4 regions of the Nocardiopsis mangrovi genome follow, and region 1 is predicted to be linked to each of the others. Evidence: riboswitches for the same ligand, from Rfam matches in the RefSeq annotation. Region 1 holds a riboswitch; each other region holds the start of a gene.
What was found. A riboswitch is a leader RNA that binds a small molecule or an ion and turns the genes downstream of it on or off. The one in region 1 is predicted to bind cobalamin.

Region 1 (2,808 bases):
GAGGCCCAGGCCCACGGGGCGGTGGCGCATGTTGGCGCGCTCGGCCTCGGGGATCGTGTAGTAGTTCACGTCGATGACGTTGTCGAGCATCCGCACCGCCGTGCGCACCGTGCGGCGCAGCCGCTCGGCGTCCAGCCCGTCCGGGCCGGTGTGGTTGGCGAGGTTGACCGAGCCCAGGTTGCACACCGCCACCTCGTCGGCGCTGGTGTTGAGGGTGATCTCGGTGCACAGGTTGGACGAGTGCACCACGCCGGCGTGCTGCTGCGGGGAGCGCAGGTTGCAGGGGTCCTTGAAGGTGATCCACGGGTGGCCGGTCTCGAAGAGCATGGTGAGCATGCGCCGCCACAGATCGACGGCTGGCACCCGGCGCCACACCTTGATCCCACCGGCGTCGGCGGCCCGCTCGTAGGCGGTGTAGGCGGCGGCGAACTCCGCGCCGTAGAGGTCGTGCAGATCGGGGACCTCGTCGGGCGAGAACAGCGTCCACTCGCCCCCGTTCTCGACCCGCTGCAGGAACAGGTCCGGCACCCAGTTGGCGGTGTTCATGTCATGGGTGCGCCGCCGGTCGTCACCGGTGTTCTTGCGCAGGTCGAGGAACTCCTCGATGTCGATGTGCCAGGTCTCCAGATAGGCGCAGACCGCCCCCTTCCTCTTTCCCCCTTGGTTCACGGCCACCGCCGTGTCGTTGGCGATCTTGAGGAACGGGACGACGCCCTGGCTTTGGCCGTTGGTGCCCTTGATGTGGGCGCCGATGCCGCGGACCGGGGTCCAGTCGTTGCCCAGTCCGCCGGAGTACTTCGACAGGAGGGCGTTGTTGCTGATCCCGTGGAAGATCGACTGGAGGTCGTCGCCGACGGTGGTCAGGAAGCAGGACGACAGCTGGGCGCGGCGGGTGCCGGAGTTGAAGAGGGTGGGCGTGGAGCACATGAAGTCGAACGAGGACAGCAGTTCATAGAACTCGATGGCGCGCGCCTCGCGGTCGTCCTCGCGCAGGGCCAGGCCCATGGCCACGCGCATGAAGAACGCCTGCGGCAGCTCGTAGCGGGTGCCGTCGCTGTGCAGGAAGTACCGGTCATAGAGGGTCTGCAGGCCGAGGAAGGTGAAGTGCAGGTCGCGCTCGGGCCGCAGGGCGGCGCCCAGGCGGCCGAGGTCGAAGGACGCCAGTTCGGGGTCGAGCTGGTCCAGCCGGATGCCGCGCGCGACGTAGTCGGCGAGGTAGCCGGCGTAGCGGCCCGCCATCTCCGACTGGCCGGCCTCGTCGGGCCGCCCCGCGAGGAAGCTCAGGGCTTCGCGGCGGAGCTTGTCCAGCAGCAGCCGGGCGGCGACGTGCGAGTGGTCCGGGTCGGCCTCGACGAAGGCGCGGGCGGCCATGACCAGCGCGAGTTCCAGCTCGTCGGGGCGGATGCCCGGGTAGAGGCTGCGCCTGGCCTCGGTGAGGATCGCCTCGGCCGAAACGCCCGCGAGCCCGGCGCACGCCTCGTGCACCACCGACGCGGCCCTCGTCAGGGGGTCGGTCGCGGGCGGCGCGGGCGCCGCGCCCGCCGGGGCGGTGTCGGTGTCGAGGGTCATGCGTGGCTCCAACCAGGTAGACGTGGACCGGTCGGGTCCTGTCGGGGAGGCACGCAGGCAAGGGGCGGCCACGTCGGTCCCGTGGCGGGCGTCCCCTGATCCGCGGCGGCCCACCCTCGAGGCCCCGTTGCGAGTGCGCGACGTGCGCGCACACCGGTGGCAGGTCTTCGGACTCGCGGGCGCCGGGGCCGGATCCGGCCCGGTCCTACTGGCCGTCGCTTCCCGGGCGCCGTGCGCCCAGTGCTCGTTGACGGCGGTCGTTCCCGCTCACCGCTGCGGGGCAGTCCCGGATTCGCACCGGGTTCCCTCTTGCCTCACCGGGGAGGCGCCCCGGTGAACCACCAGCGCGAGCGATACTACATCTAGGGGCAGCCAACGGCGAACACCGCAAGATGAGCGCGTGTCACGCTGCTCAGCGGATGACAGGACGACCCGTTCCGTGCTAACGGGTGCGCGCGGGTACCCGCTCGACCGGTGTGCGGGCGCGGCGGCGATCCGTCCTCCGCCACCCCGTTACCGGGGCGCGGCGGTCGGCACGGCCGGCGGTCAGCCGTCGATCAGGCGGTCCAGGGCGTCCTCCTCGAGACCGAGGTCGACGCGGATCCGGTAGCGGGTGCGCAGCAGTTCCATGAGGAGGTCGTGCACATACGGCGAGACGTCCTGGTGGCGGAACCGCTCGACCCCCAGGGTGGCCCACGCGTGGGCGCCCTTGAGGTCGTCGTGCGCCTGGAGGGTCTCGGCGATGTGAATGTAGGTGGGCAGGTTGCGCGGGCCTTCCGAGCGCAACCGCTCCAGCTGGGCGTAGGCGGTGTCGACGAGGTCGAGCTCGAACAGCGCGCCCGCCTGGAGGGCGCGGGCGTCGATGATGGTCACGCCGCCGTCGTCGATCGCCCGCTGGTAGGCGGCCGACGCGCGCTCGAACTCCTGGGCCATCTCCCACTGCTCGCCGGCGCGCACGAACAGCTCGGCGCGCGAGATCTCGCTGTCGGAGTCGACCCGGTTGGCCAGGCTGAGGAGTTCCGCGGCGACCTCGACATGGTCACCGGACTGCACCGCCCGGAATTCCAGCCGGTCGAGATCGGCCGTCGTCACGCGGGTCACCGGCACCCTCCCTAGGTCCTCATCGCTCCGCCACACCCGGTCATCAGCTCCGCGCGCGTTCGAGCGCGTTCCAGAAGCCCTGCCGCAGCGCGTCGCGGACTTCGTCGCGCAGCAGGAAGTCGATCGGCAGCGCCGACC
Region 2 (2,808 bases), on a different contig from region 1:
TGATCCGGCCCGCACGGTGGTCGGCGCGCGCCCGCCGGACGTCGGCGGTCTGCGGGAACGAGCCGATGGTGGTCGTCCGCAGGACCTGTCCGTCGCCGGCGTCCCGCCCCACCCGGGCGGGGGTGTCGCCCAGGGCGTCCAGGCGCGCGCGCACGCGCGGATCGCGGAAGGACGCGGGTGCGGGCGCCGCCGCGCGGGCCCGGTCCAGTTCGGCGGCCAGGGCGTCGCCGCCGCCGGAGAGGGCGCGGCCGAGCAGCACCACCTCGTCCACTTTCTGCCGGGCGAACGCCAGCCGCTCCCGCAGCACGGGGTCGAGGCCGGTCTCACCCGCCAGGTCGATGGGCACGTGCAGCAGGGAGCACGACGTGCTGACGGTCACCCGCCCGGCCAGGCCCAGCAGGGCGCCGAGCGAGGACAGGGCGGCGGCGATGTCGCACCGCCACACGTTGCGTCCGTCCACGACTCCGGCGACCAGGGTCTTGTCGCCCAGGCCCGAGACGGCGGCGATGTCGGCGACGGATTCGGGGCCGCTCACCAGGTCGAGTCCGATGCGCTCGACGGGGGTGCGCTTGAGGGCGTCCAGTGCCCCGGGGCCGATCGCGCCGAAGTAGGTGGACACCAGCAGCTCGGGCCGGTCCGCGAGGCCGCCCAGGGCGCTGTAGGCGCGTTCCAGGGCCGCCACCTCGGCGCGGCCGTCGTCGGTGGCCAGGACGGGTTCGTCGAGCTGCACCACAGCCGCTCCGGCCGCCGACAGCTGGGCCAGCAGCTCCGCGTAGCACGGGATCAGCTCGTCCAGCAGGTCGAGCGGGCGCCAGCCCTCGGGCGCCCCTGCCGCGGGCTTGGCCAGGAGCAGGAAGGTCAGCGGGCCCACCAGGACCGGGTGTGTGGGTATCCCCAGCCCCTTGGCCTGGGTGAACTCCGATAGCGGCTTGGTGCCGGCGAGGCGCGGGCGCGTCGTCGGCGACAGTTCGGGGACCAGGTAGTGGTAGTTGGTGTCGAACCACTTGGTCATCTCCAGGGGCGGGGCGTCCCCCGACCCGCGCGCCATGGCGAAATAGGTCCGCAGTTCGGCCTCGCGGCCCTCGGCTCCGCCGGCCGCGCCGGCGAAGCGCTCGGGAACGGCGCCGAACAGGACCGCGGTGTCGAGCATGTGGTCGTAGTAGGAGAACGTGTTCGACGGGATCTCGTCGATCCCCGCGGCGCTCAGTTCCGTCCAGACGCCGCGGCGCAGCCGCGCGGCGACGGCGTCGAGTTCTCCGGCGGGGATCCGCCCCGCCCAGTACCCCTCGCAGGCCCTCTTCAGCTCGCGGTCGGGGCCGATGCGGGGGTAGCCGTGAACGGTGGTCGTCATCGGGCGCCCCCGCGGGTGGCGACCGTGTGCGGTGCTCGCATGGCCTCGTCTCTCCCTCGTCGATCAGCCTGGGGTCCAGGGCTCCGGGGAGGAAGGAGGGCACGCGGCAGCGGGCTCCACCGCCCTCCCGCGGGGCGCACGGACCACCGCGTCCGCATGGGTGCGGCCGCGGGCGATCGGCAGGTATTCGGACTCGCGGGCGCGGTGCGGCGGGGTTCCGCCGCTCCTCCTACCGGCCGTCGCTTCCCAGGCGCACGCGTGCGCCCAGTGCTGTTGACGGCTTTCGTTCCCACTCACCGCTGCGGGGCAGTCCCGGATTCCCACCGGGTTCCCTCTTGCGACCCCCACGGCCAGGCCGTGGGGCGTACCGATCGCGGTTGCCAGTATAGGGAGAGGCGGCCGGATACGGCCCCCTCCCCTCCCCGCCCTGGACGCGTGCCCCGCTCACGGTGGCCGCGCGGCGTGTCGCGGCGTGAGCACATTGCCCCGTTTATTACGCTCGCGGGTCTCCGCCCCTTTCATTCGGAGTTCCGGTCCCGGCGGACCGAGACGAAACCGATACCTGATCTTCCGAACCCGCAGGACCTTCGGGACCGACAAACGGAACAAACGGGCCCCAAGAAACACGAAGACGCGAGAGAACCCTTTCCTTGACGAACGACCCCGAACCCCCGCTCGCACCCACCCCCTCCCCCCCTGCCGACCGCGGCGGCGCCGCTCGAAGACCGCGTGTGGCGGTGATGTCCGCGGCTGCCGCGGCGGCGGTCGCGCTGGGGGTGGCCGCCTGCACCATCACCGACGCGGCGCAGAGCTCGGACTCCGGGGACGACCGCACACCGGCGAGCGGCCCCGCCGACGAGCTGACCGCCGTCGACCCGGACACCATCCCGGGCCTTGAGGAGGACGGGGCCGAGGACGAGGGCGGAGGCGTTTCGGTGACGCTGTCCTACCCGGTGATCCCCAACGCCGACCCGCTGGCGGAGCGGCTGGCGCAGATCGCCGAGCGCGACGCGGCGGACTTCGCCGGCGCCGTCCCGGGCGCCGAGGGCGTCTCCATCGACTGGCAGATCAGCGCCGCGGGCGACGGCGTCATCGCGGTGCGGCTCACGCAGGAGGAGACGGGTTCCGAGGGCGACCGCACGGGCTACTCCACCTACTGGTACGACACCTCCGACGGCCACACCGCCGCCTCCACCGAGCTGCTGGCGGGCGACGCGGAGCTCGCGGACCTCCACGCCCTGGTGCGCGCCGCCCTGGAGGACACCGACGGCGTCGACACCTCCGCGATCCAGCCGATCGCCCGGGTCTACGACTCGATGGGCTTCAACCCCGACGGCGACCTCGTCGTGGAATTCGACGAGGGGCAGGTCGCCCCGCTCGACGCCGGGCGGATCCGGGCCGTGGTGCCCGGCGCCGACGCCGACCCCTTGCTGTCGGAGTTCGGCGAGCGCGCCCAG
Region 3 (2,808 bases), on a different contig from region 1:
CGCTGGCGTCGACGCAGAACAGCACGAGGTTGCCCTCGCGGCCTTCGCGGACGGCCTCCCTCAGGTCGGCGGGGTGCAGGACGAGGCCGCGGCCGGCGCGGCCCCGCGCGCGCTGGTGCGGGGCCGCCGCGTTCACGGTGGCGGCCAGGTGCAGCGCGCCTACGCGCTCGGCGGGGACGCGGGCGCCGGTGGTGCGCCCCAGGGGCGTCTCGGCGCGCGAGCGGCGGCCGGGCGCGCCGGCGCCGGTACCGGGGACGCTGAAGAGCCGCGGCCGGTAGGCGGGCGCGGCGTCAGAGGGGGTGCCGTCGGCCTCCGAGGGGCGGCCGGGGGTGTCACCGGGCGGCGGCCCGCCGTCGCCGGGGGTCTGCGCGCCGTCGGCGTCGGGAGCCTGTGCCCCGGAGGCTCCGGACCCCGCGGGACCGTCCGCCCGCGCGTCCGGGCCGGGGCCGCCGGCGGGTTCCGCGCCGGACGGCTCCCCGGACCCGGGCCCGGAGTCCTCCGTTCCGGCGGGGCCGTCGGGGCCGCGGTCCGGCGCGCCGTCCGGCCCGCCGGAACCGCCGTCAGGGGGTTCGGGGTCGTCGTCGCGGGCCTGGTCGAGTGCTTGGCGGAGGCGGTCCTCGTCGAGCCCCGGGGCGTCGAAGGGGTCGCGCCGGCGGCGGTGGGGCAGGGCCAGGCGGGCGGCGTCGCGGACGTCGTCGGCGCTGACCTCGGCGCGGCCGTGCCACGCGGCCAGGGCCATGGCGGCGCGCGCGGTGACGATGTCGGCGCGCAGGCCGTCGACCTCGAAGGCCGCGCAGACCGCGGTGACCTGGCGCAGAGCGGCGTCGGAGAGGGCCACGCCGGGCAGCCGCGTGCGGGCTGCGCGGATGTGCGCGGCGAGCTCGGCCTCCTCGTCCGCGTGGCGGGCGGCGAAGGCGGCGGGGTCCGCCTCGTAGGCGAGCCTGCGCCGGACGACCTCGGCCCGCTGCGCGGGGTCGCGGGTCGCGGCGACCTCCACCGTCAGGCCGAACCGGTCGAGCAGCTGGGGGCGCAGCTCGCCCTCCTCGGGGTTCATCGTGCCCACGAGCAGGAACCGGGCGGCGTGGCGCACCGACACGCCCTCGCGCTCGACGTGCGACGTCCCCATCGCGGCGGCGTCGAGCAGCAGGTCGACGAGGTGGTCGTGGAGGAGGTTCACCTCGTCGACGTAGAGGACGCCGCGGTGGGCCGCCGCGAGCAGCCCCGGCTCGAACGCCTTGACCCCCTCGGTGAGCGCGCGTTCGAGGTCGAGGGAGCCGGCGAGGCGGTCCTCACTGGCGCCGACGGGCAGTTCGACCAGGCGCGCGGGGCGCTGATCGGCGGCGGCCCCGGGGTCGTGGGGCCCGTCGGGGCACCCGGGGTCGGGGGCGGCGGGGTCGCAGGCGAAGCGGCACCCGGGGACGACGCCGATGCCGGGCAGGAGCGCCGCCAGGGCGCGCACCGCCGTCGACTTGGCGGTCCCCTTCTCACCGCGGACCAGCACCCCGCCGACCGCCGGCGATACCGCGTTGATCAGAAGGGCGAGTTTCAGGTCGTCCATGCCGACGACGGCTGTGAAGGGGTAGCGAGCGGAAGCGCCCACGCTGTTCGGTCCTTCCTCGGGAGTCCACGCCCATAGGGGTCGGTCGTGGCGCCGCGCAGTCTCCTGACTCCCAGATCGCCGCTCCCCCGCCGCCTTCCCACCGGGACCTCCGGCAGTGGCGATGGTCGCGGGTTCGCTCCCTGGTCACAGTGGCGGGACCGCCCCGGATTCGCACCGGGTTCCTGCTGACGGCGGGGCATCACGGTCCCCGCCGGTCGGCGCCGCCCACCACGATCTCACACGCCTGCGCGGGTCCTCCGGCCGCCGGGTGCCTCCGACCGGGCGACGACCAGGCCAGATCCGGCCGAATCGCCCGGACCGGCATGGACGACCCCCAATGGGGTATCCCGCCGCCGCAGCCGCCCCCGGAAGGCGGGGCGGATAGGAAGGGGCGGATGTGGGCGTCGTCGAACTGGGTTTCACCGTCATGGGAGCCGCGGTCGTGGTGCTGCTGATCGTCAGGCTCGCCGGCCTGGCCCTCAACCGCTCGGGCGGGCGCACGCCGCCCCGGCGGCGGACACCCGGCGGCGGGGCCGGGTACTACGGCGGAGGCTGGTCGGACGGCGGCGGAGGCGGAGGAGGCGGCGACGGAGGCGGAGGGGGCGGTGGGGGTGGATGCTGATCCGGCCGCACGGAGCGGACGGGTGGGCAGAGGCGGGCGTGAGCGTCATCGAGACGGGCTCCCGCGGCCGGGACCACCCCTCCGGCGACGACGGGGTTCTCCGGCAGCGACCACTGGGACGGCGGGGAGGCGGCTGATCGTCTCCGGACAGAGCAGACGGCGCGATCGAAGGCGGGCAGTCGAGAAGGGAGGACGGGCATGGGTTTCATCGAGGCGCTGTTCCTGATCGCGATCGGGGGCATCGTCGTGGTGCTGGCGGTGGCGGCGTTGCGCGGCCGTCCCGCTTACAACACGAGCACGACCCGGCCGCGGAGGCGGCGGGGCGGCCGTGGAGGCGGCGGAGACGGAGGAGGGAGCGATTCCGGACCGCGCTCCTACGGTGACGGCTACCCGGGCGGGAGCGGCGGCCACGCGGCCGGGGGCGACAAGGCCGTGCACGACGGCGGATCGAGCGGGTGGGGCGGCTGGGGAGGAGACAGCGGCGGAGGTGGCGGCGACGGCGGTGGAGGTGGCGGCGGGGGCGGCGACTGATCCCGGCCGTTCCCGCCCGGCCGGAGCCGGCAGCGCGAACGGCCGGGGGTACGGG
Region 4 (2,808 bases), on a different contig from region 1:
CCGGCGCCGACCCCCAGCACGGCGACCAGCACCGCCCCGGTGGAGGCGCCGGAGGAGATGCCCAGCACGAACGGGTCGGCGAGCGGGTTGCGCAGCAGCGACTGCATGATCGCGCCGCACACCCCCAGGCCGGCGCCGCACACCGCGGCCAGCATCGTGCGGGGCAGCCGCAGCTCCCACACGATGCCCTCGCGGATCGGCGTCAGCCCCGACTCGCCCCAGCCGGCGCGCGCGGCCACGACCGCCCAGACGTCGCCGACGGCGATGCCCGCGGGGCCGATCGTGATGGCGGCGGCGACCGACGCGGCCAGCAGCGCGAGGCCGCCGCACCACAGGACGGCCATGCGGCGCACACCGGGGGCCGTGCGGACTGCGGGTCCGGCCATGTGCCCGCTCAGCCGGCCAGTCCGAAGCCGCGCAGGGCGTCGGCCACCTGCTCGACGCCCTCCACCGTTCGGATCGAGGGGTTCAGGGCCGCACCGCTCAGCAGTACGTAGCGCTCGTTCTCGACGGCGTCCATGTGCCGGGTGACGGGGTGGGACTCCAGGAACCCGATCTTGGCGGCGGCGGACTCGGCGGTCTGGCTGTCGCGGGTGAGGTCGCCGATGACCAGCACGTCGGGGTCGCGTTCGGCCACGGTCTCCCAGTTGATCTGCGGCCACTCGTCGCGTGTGTCGTCGAAGACGTTGCGGGCGCCCACGGCCTCGGTGATGATCCCGGGGGCACCGCAGCAGCCCGCCATGTACGGGGACTCGGCGTTGGCGAACCAGTAGAGCAGGGTGGTACCGGAGGCGTCGACATCGGCGGTCGCCGCCTCGATCCGGCCCTGGAGGTCGGCCACCAGCTCCTCGCCGCGCTCTTCGACGCCGAACACGCGCGCGAGGTCGCGGACCTCGGTGTGGACGGCGTCCATGGTCAGCGGCTCCTCGCGCGCGCCGTCCTCGCCGCTGTCGGTCTTGCCGCACTCGGTGGGGGAGAGGTAGACGGGGACGCCGAGCCGCTCGAAGTCCTCGCGGGGGGCGACGCCGCCCTCTCCCAGCGTGCCCTGGAAGGAGGCGGCGACGAAGTCGGGCTCCTCGGCCAGGACGCGTTCGAAGGACGGTGCGTTGTCGGCCAGGCGGGGCACATCGGCGTTGGCCGCCTCCAGGCCCTCGGCCACGGGGTCGGTCCACGTGGCGGTGCCCGCCATGCGGTCGGCCAGGCCGAGGGAGAGCAGGATCTCGGTCGCACCCTGGTTGAGGGAGACGGCGCGCTGCGGGGGGCTGTCGACGGTGACGTCGCGGCCGCAGTCGTCGACGGTGCGCGGATAGCCCGCCGCGTCCCGGGTGCCGGCGTCGGTCCCTGCGCCGGTCCCGGGGCCGCAGGCCGTGAGGGGGACGAGGAGCAGGGCGGCGGTGAGGGCGAAGGCGGGCGCGGAACGGCGGGGGGCCGTCATAGGGGTCCTTCGGCGTCGGGGGCTCGGTCGCGGAGCCCGGCGAACGTATGTCCCCTCCGCGCGCCATGGGGCGCCCGGAGGAGCCAGCAGGTCTTCGGACTCGGGATCCCCCGGGTGAGGCGCCTTCCCGGACGTCCGTCCAGTGGCCGCTGCCCCGCCCGTCCCCCTCACCGCTGCGCGTCAGCTCCGGATTCCCACCGGATTCCCTGACCCGAAAAGCACGGGTTCGACTGGCGGGCGCAACCTATCACACCGGATCCGGCGTCCTCGGGGGCGCCCCGGGCCTTGCCCGGGCGGGCGGCGAAGGGGCCGGCCGGCGACGGTGGCCGCGGGGCGGGTGGACGGACCGGTGTCACCCGGCCGCCCCCCGCAGGACGATCCGGGCGATGCGGGTGTCGATGGGCGAGGCGCCCGCCAGCGGGGTACCGCGGGTCCACAGCGTCGTGCCCGCGATCTCACCGGTGGGGGCGAACGGGGTGGCCGATGCACGGACACCGCCGCGGAACACGGCGGCGAACTCGCGGCGGCGCGGCGCGTCCGGCGACGGCCCTGCGAGGTCGAACTCGGCGAGTCCGGCGAACTCCGTGGCGGCCGCGCGGGCGCCGGACTCCTCGGCGAGTTCACGGCGTGCCGCGTCGGCGGCGGCCTCACCCGGTTCGATGCGGCCTCCGGGCAGCTCCCACTGGCGGCGGGCCCGGTCGAAGACGAGCAGGACGCGGCCGGCGTCCACCGCCACCATCAGGGCCAGCGGCACGGGCACGGTCCCCGCGGTGGGGGCCGCCTGCTCCTCCCGGACCCGGTGAAACGCCACCAGGATGTTGCCCCGCGCGTCCGCGACGATCATCGGCGTCTCCAGCGTCGGTCGTTCCGGCCCTGCCGCACATGATACTTGACACGAGTTAGCAAGTACTTGACGATTGGCGTCAAGATAACGAACGGATCGATGGGAAGGCGCGACGTGCACACCGGAACCCCGACCCCGTCCCCGGCGCACGGCGCGCTCGCGGACCAGCTCGCGGCCGTCGCCGCCGCCCGGCTCCTCGACCCGCTGGAGATCCTGCTCGACGGCGACGCCTCCGTGGAGCGGGTGCGGGCGCGGGTCGCCGCGGCGGCCGGGGAATGGGCGGCGGCCCTGCTCGGCGCCGACGACCGCGCCGCCGTGCACGCGGTGGCCCGGATCATCGCGGCGCTCTACCCCGGCGACACCGCTTTCGACCCGCCCGCGGAGTGGTGGGCCACCCCGTTGGGCCGGACCGTCGCCCGCCGAGCCGGGCACCCCGGCGCCGTCCGGGTCTCCTACGCGGTCGCCGGGGCGATGCTCGGCATCACCCGCCAGGGGGTCCACGACCTCGTCCGGCGCGGCAAACTCGCGG

Region 2: linked by a shared signal. The riboswitch ahead of metE (5-methyltetrahydropteroyltriglutamate--homocysteine S-methyltransferase) and the one ahead of ACFO4E_RS17605 (ribonucleoside-diphosphate reductase subunit alpha) in region 1 are both predicted to bind cobalamin.
Region 3: linked by a shared signal. The riboswitch ahead of ACFO4E_RS05430 (putative cobaltochelatase) and the one ahead of ACFO4E_RS17605 (ribonucleoside-diphosphate reductase subunit alpha) in region 1 are both predicted to bind cobalamin.
Region 4: linked by a shared signal. The riboswitch ahead of ACFO4E_RS15830 (ABC transporter substrate-binding protein) and the one ahead of ACFO4E_RS17605 (ribonucleoside-diphosphate reductase subunit alpha) in region 1 are both predicted to bind cobalamin.

Annotation. Positions count from the first base shown of each region.
Region 1 is NZ_JBHSFQ010000017.1:57,669-60,476, forward strand. Features, by position in the region: gene ACFO4E_RS17605 (ribonucleoside-diphosphate reductase subunit alpha) at 1-1,569, opposite strand, end outside; cobalamin riboswitch at 1,711-1,927, opposite strand; gene ACFO4E_RS17610 (hypothetical protein) at 2,116-2,670, opposite strand; gene ACFO4E_RS17615 (NYN domain-containing protein) at 2,714-2,808, opposite strand, start outside.
Region 2 is NZ_JBHSFQ010000009.1:75,129-77,936, reverse strand. Features, by position in the region: gene metE (5-methyltetrahydropteroyltriglutamate--homocysteine S-methyltransferase) at 1-1,351, opposite strand, end outside; cobalamin riboswitch at 1,513-1,738, opposite strand; gene ACFO4E_RS11950 (polysaccharide deacetylase family protein) at 2,092-2,808, shown strand, end outside.
Region 3 is NZ_JBHSFQ010000003.1:350,198-353,005, forward strand. Features, by position in the region: gene ACFO4E_RS05430 (putative cobaltochelatase) at 1-1,600, opposite strand, end outside; cobalamin riboswitch at 1,657-1,785, opposite strand; gene ACFO4E_RS05435 (hypothetical protein) at 1,998-2,222, shown strand; gene ACFO4E_RS05440 (hypothetical protein) at 2,421-2,753, shown strand.
Region 4 is NZ_JBHSFQ010000014.1:115,629-118,436, forward strand. Features, by position in the region: gene ACFO4E_RS15825 (FecCD family ABC transporter permease) at 1-386, opposite strand, end outside; gene ACFO4E_RS15830 (ABC transporter substrate-binding protein) at 395-1,435, opposite strand; cobalamin riboswitch at 1,504-1,685, opposite strand; gene ACFO4E_RS15835 (NUDIX domain-containing protein) at 1,788-2,279, opposite strand; gene ACFO4E_RS15840 (hypothetical protein) at 2,379-2,808, shown strand, end outside.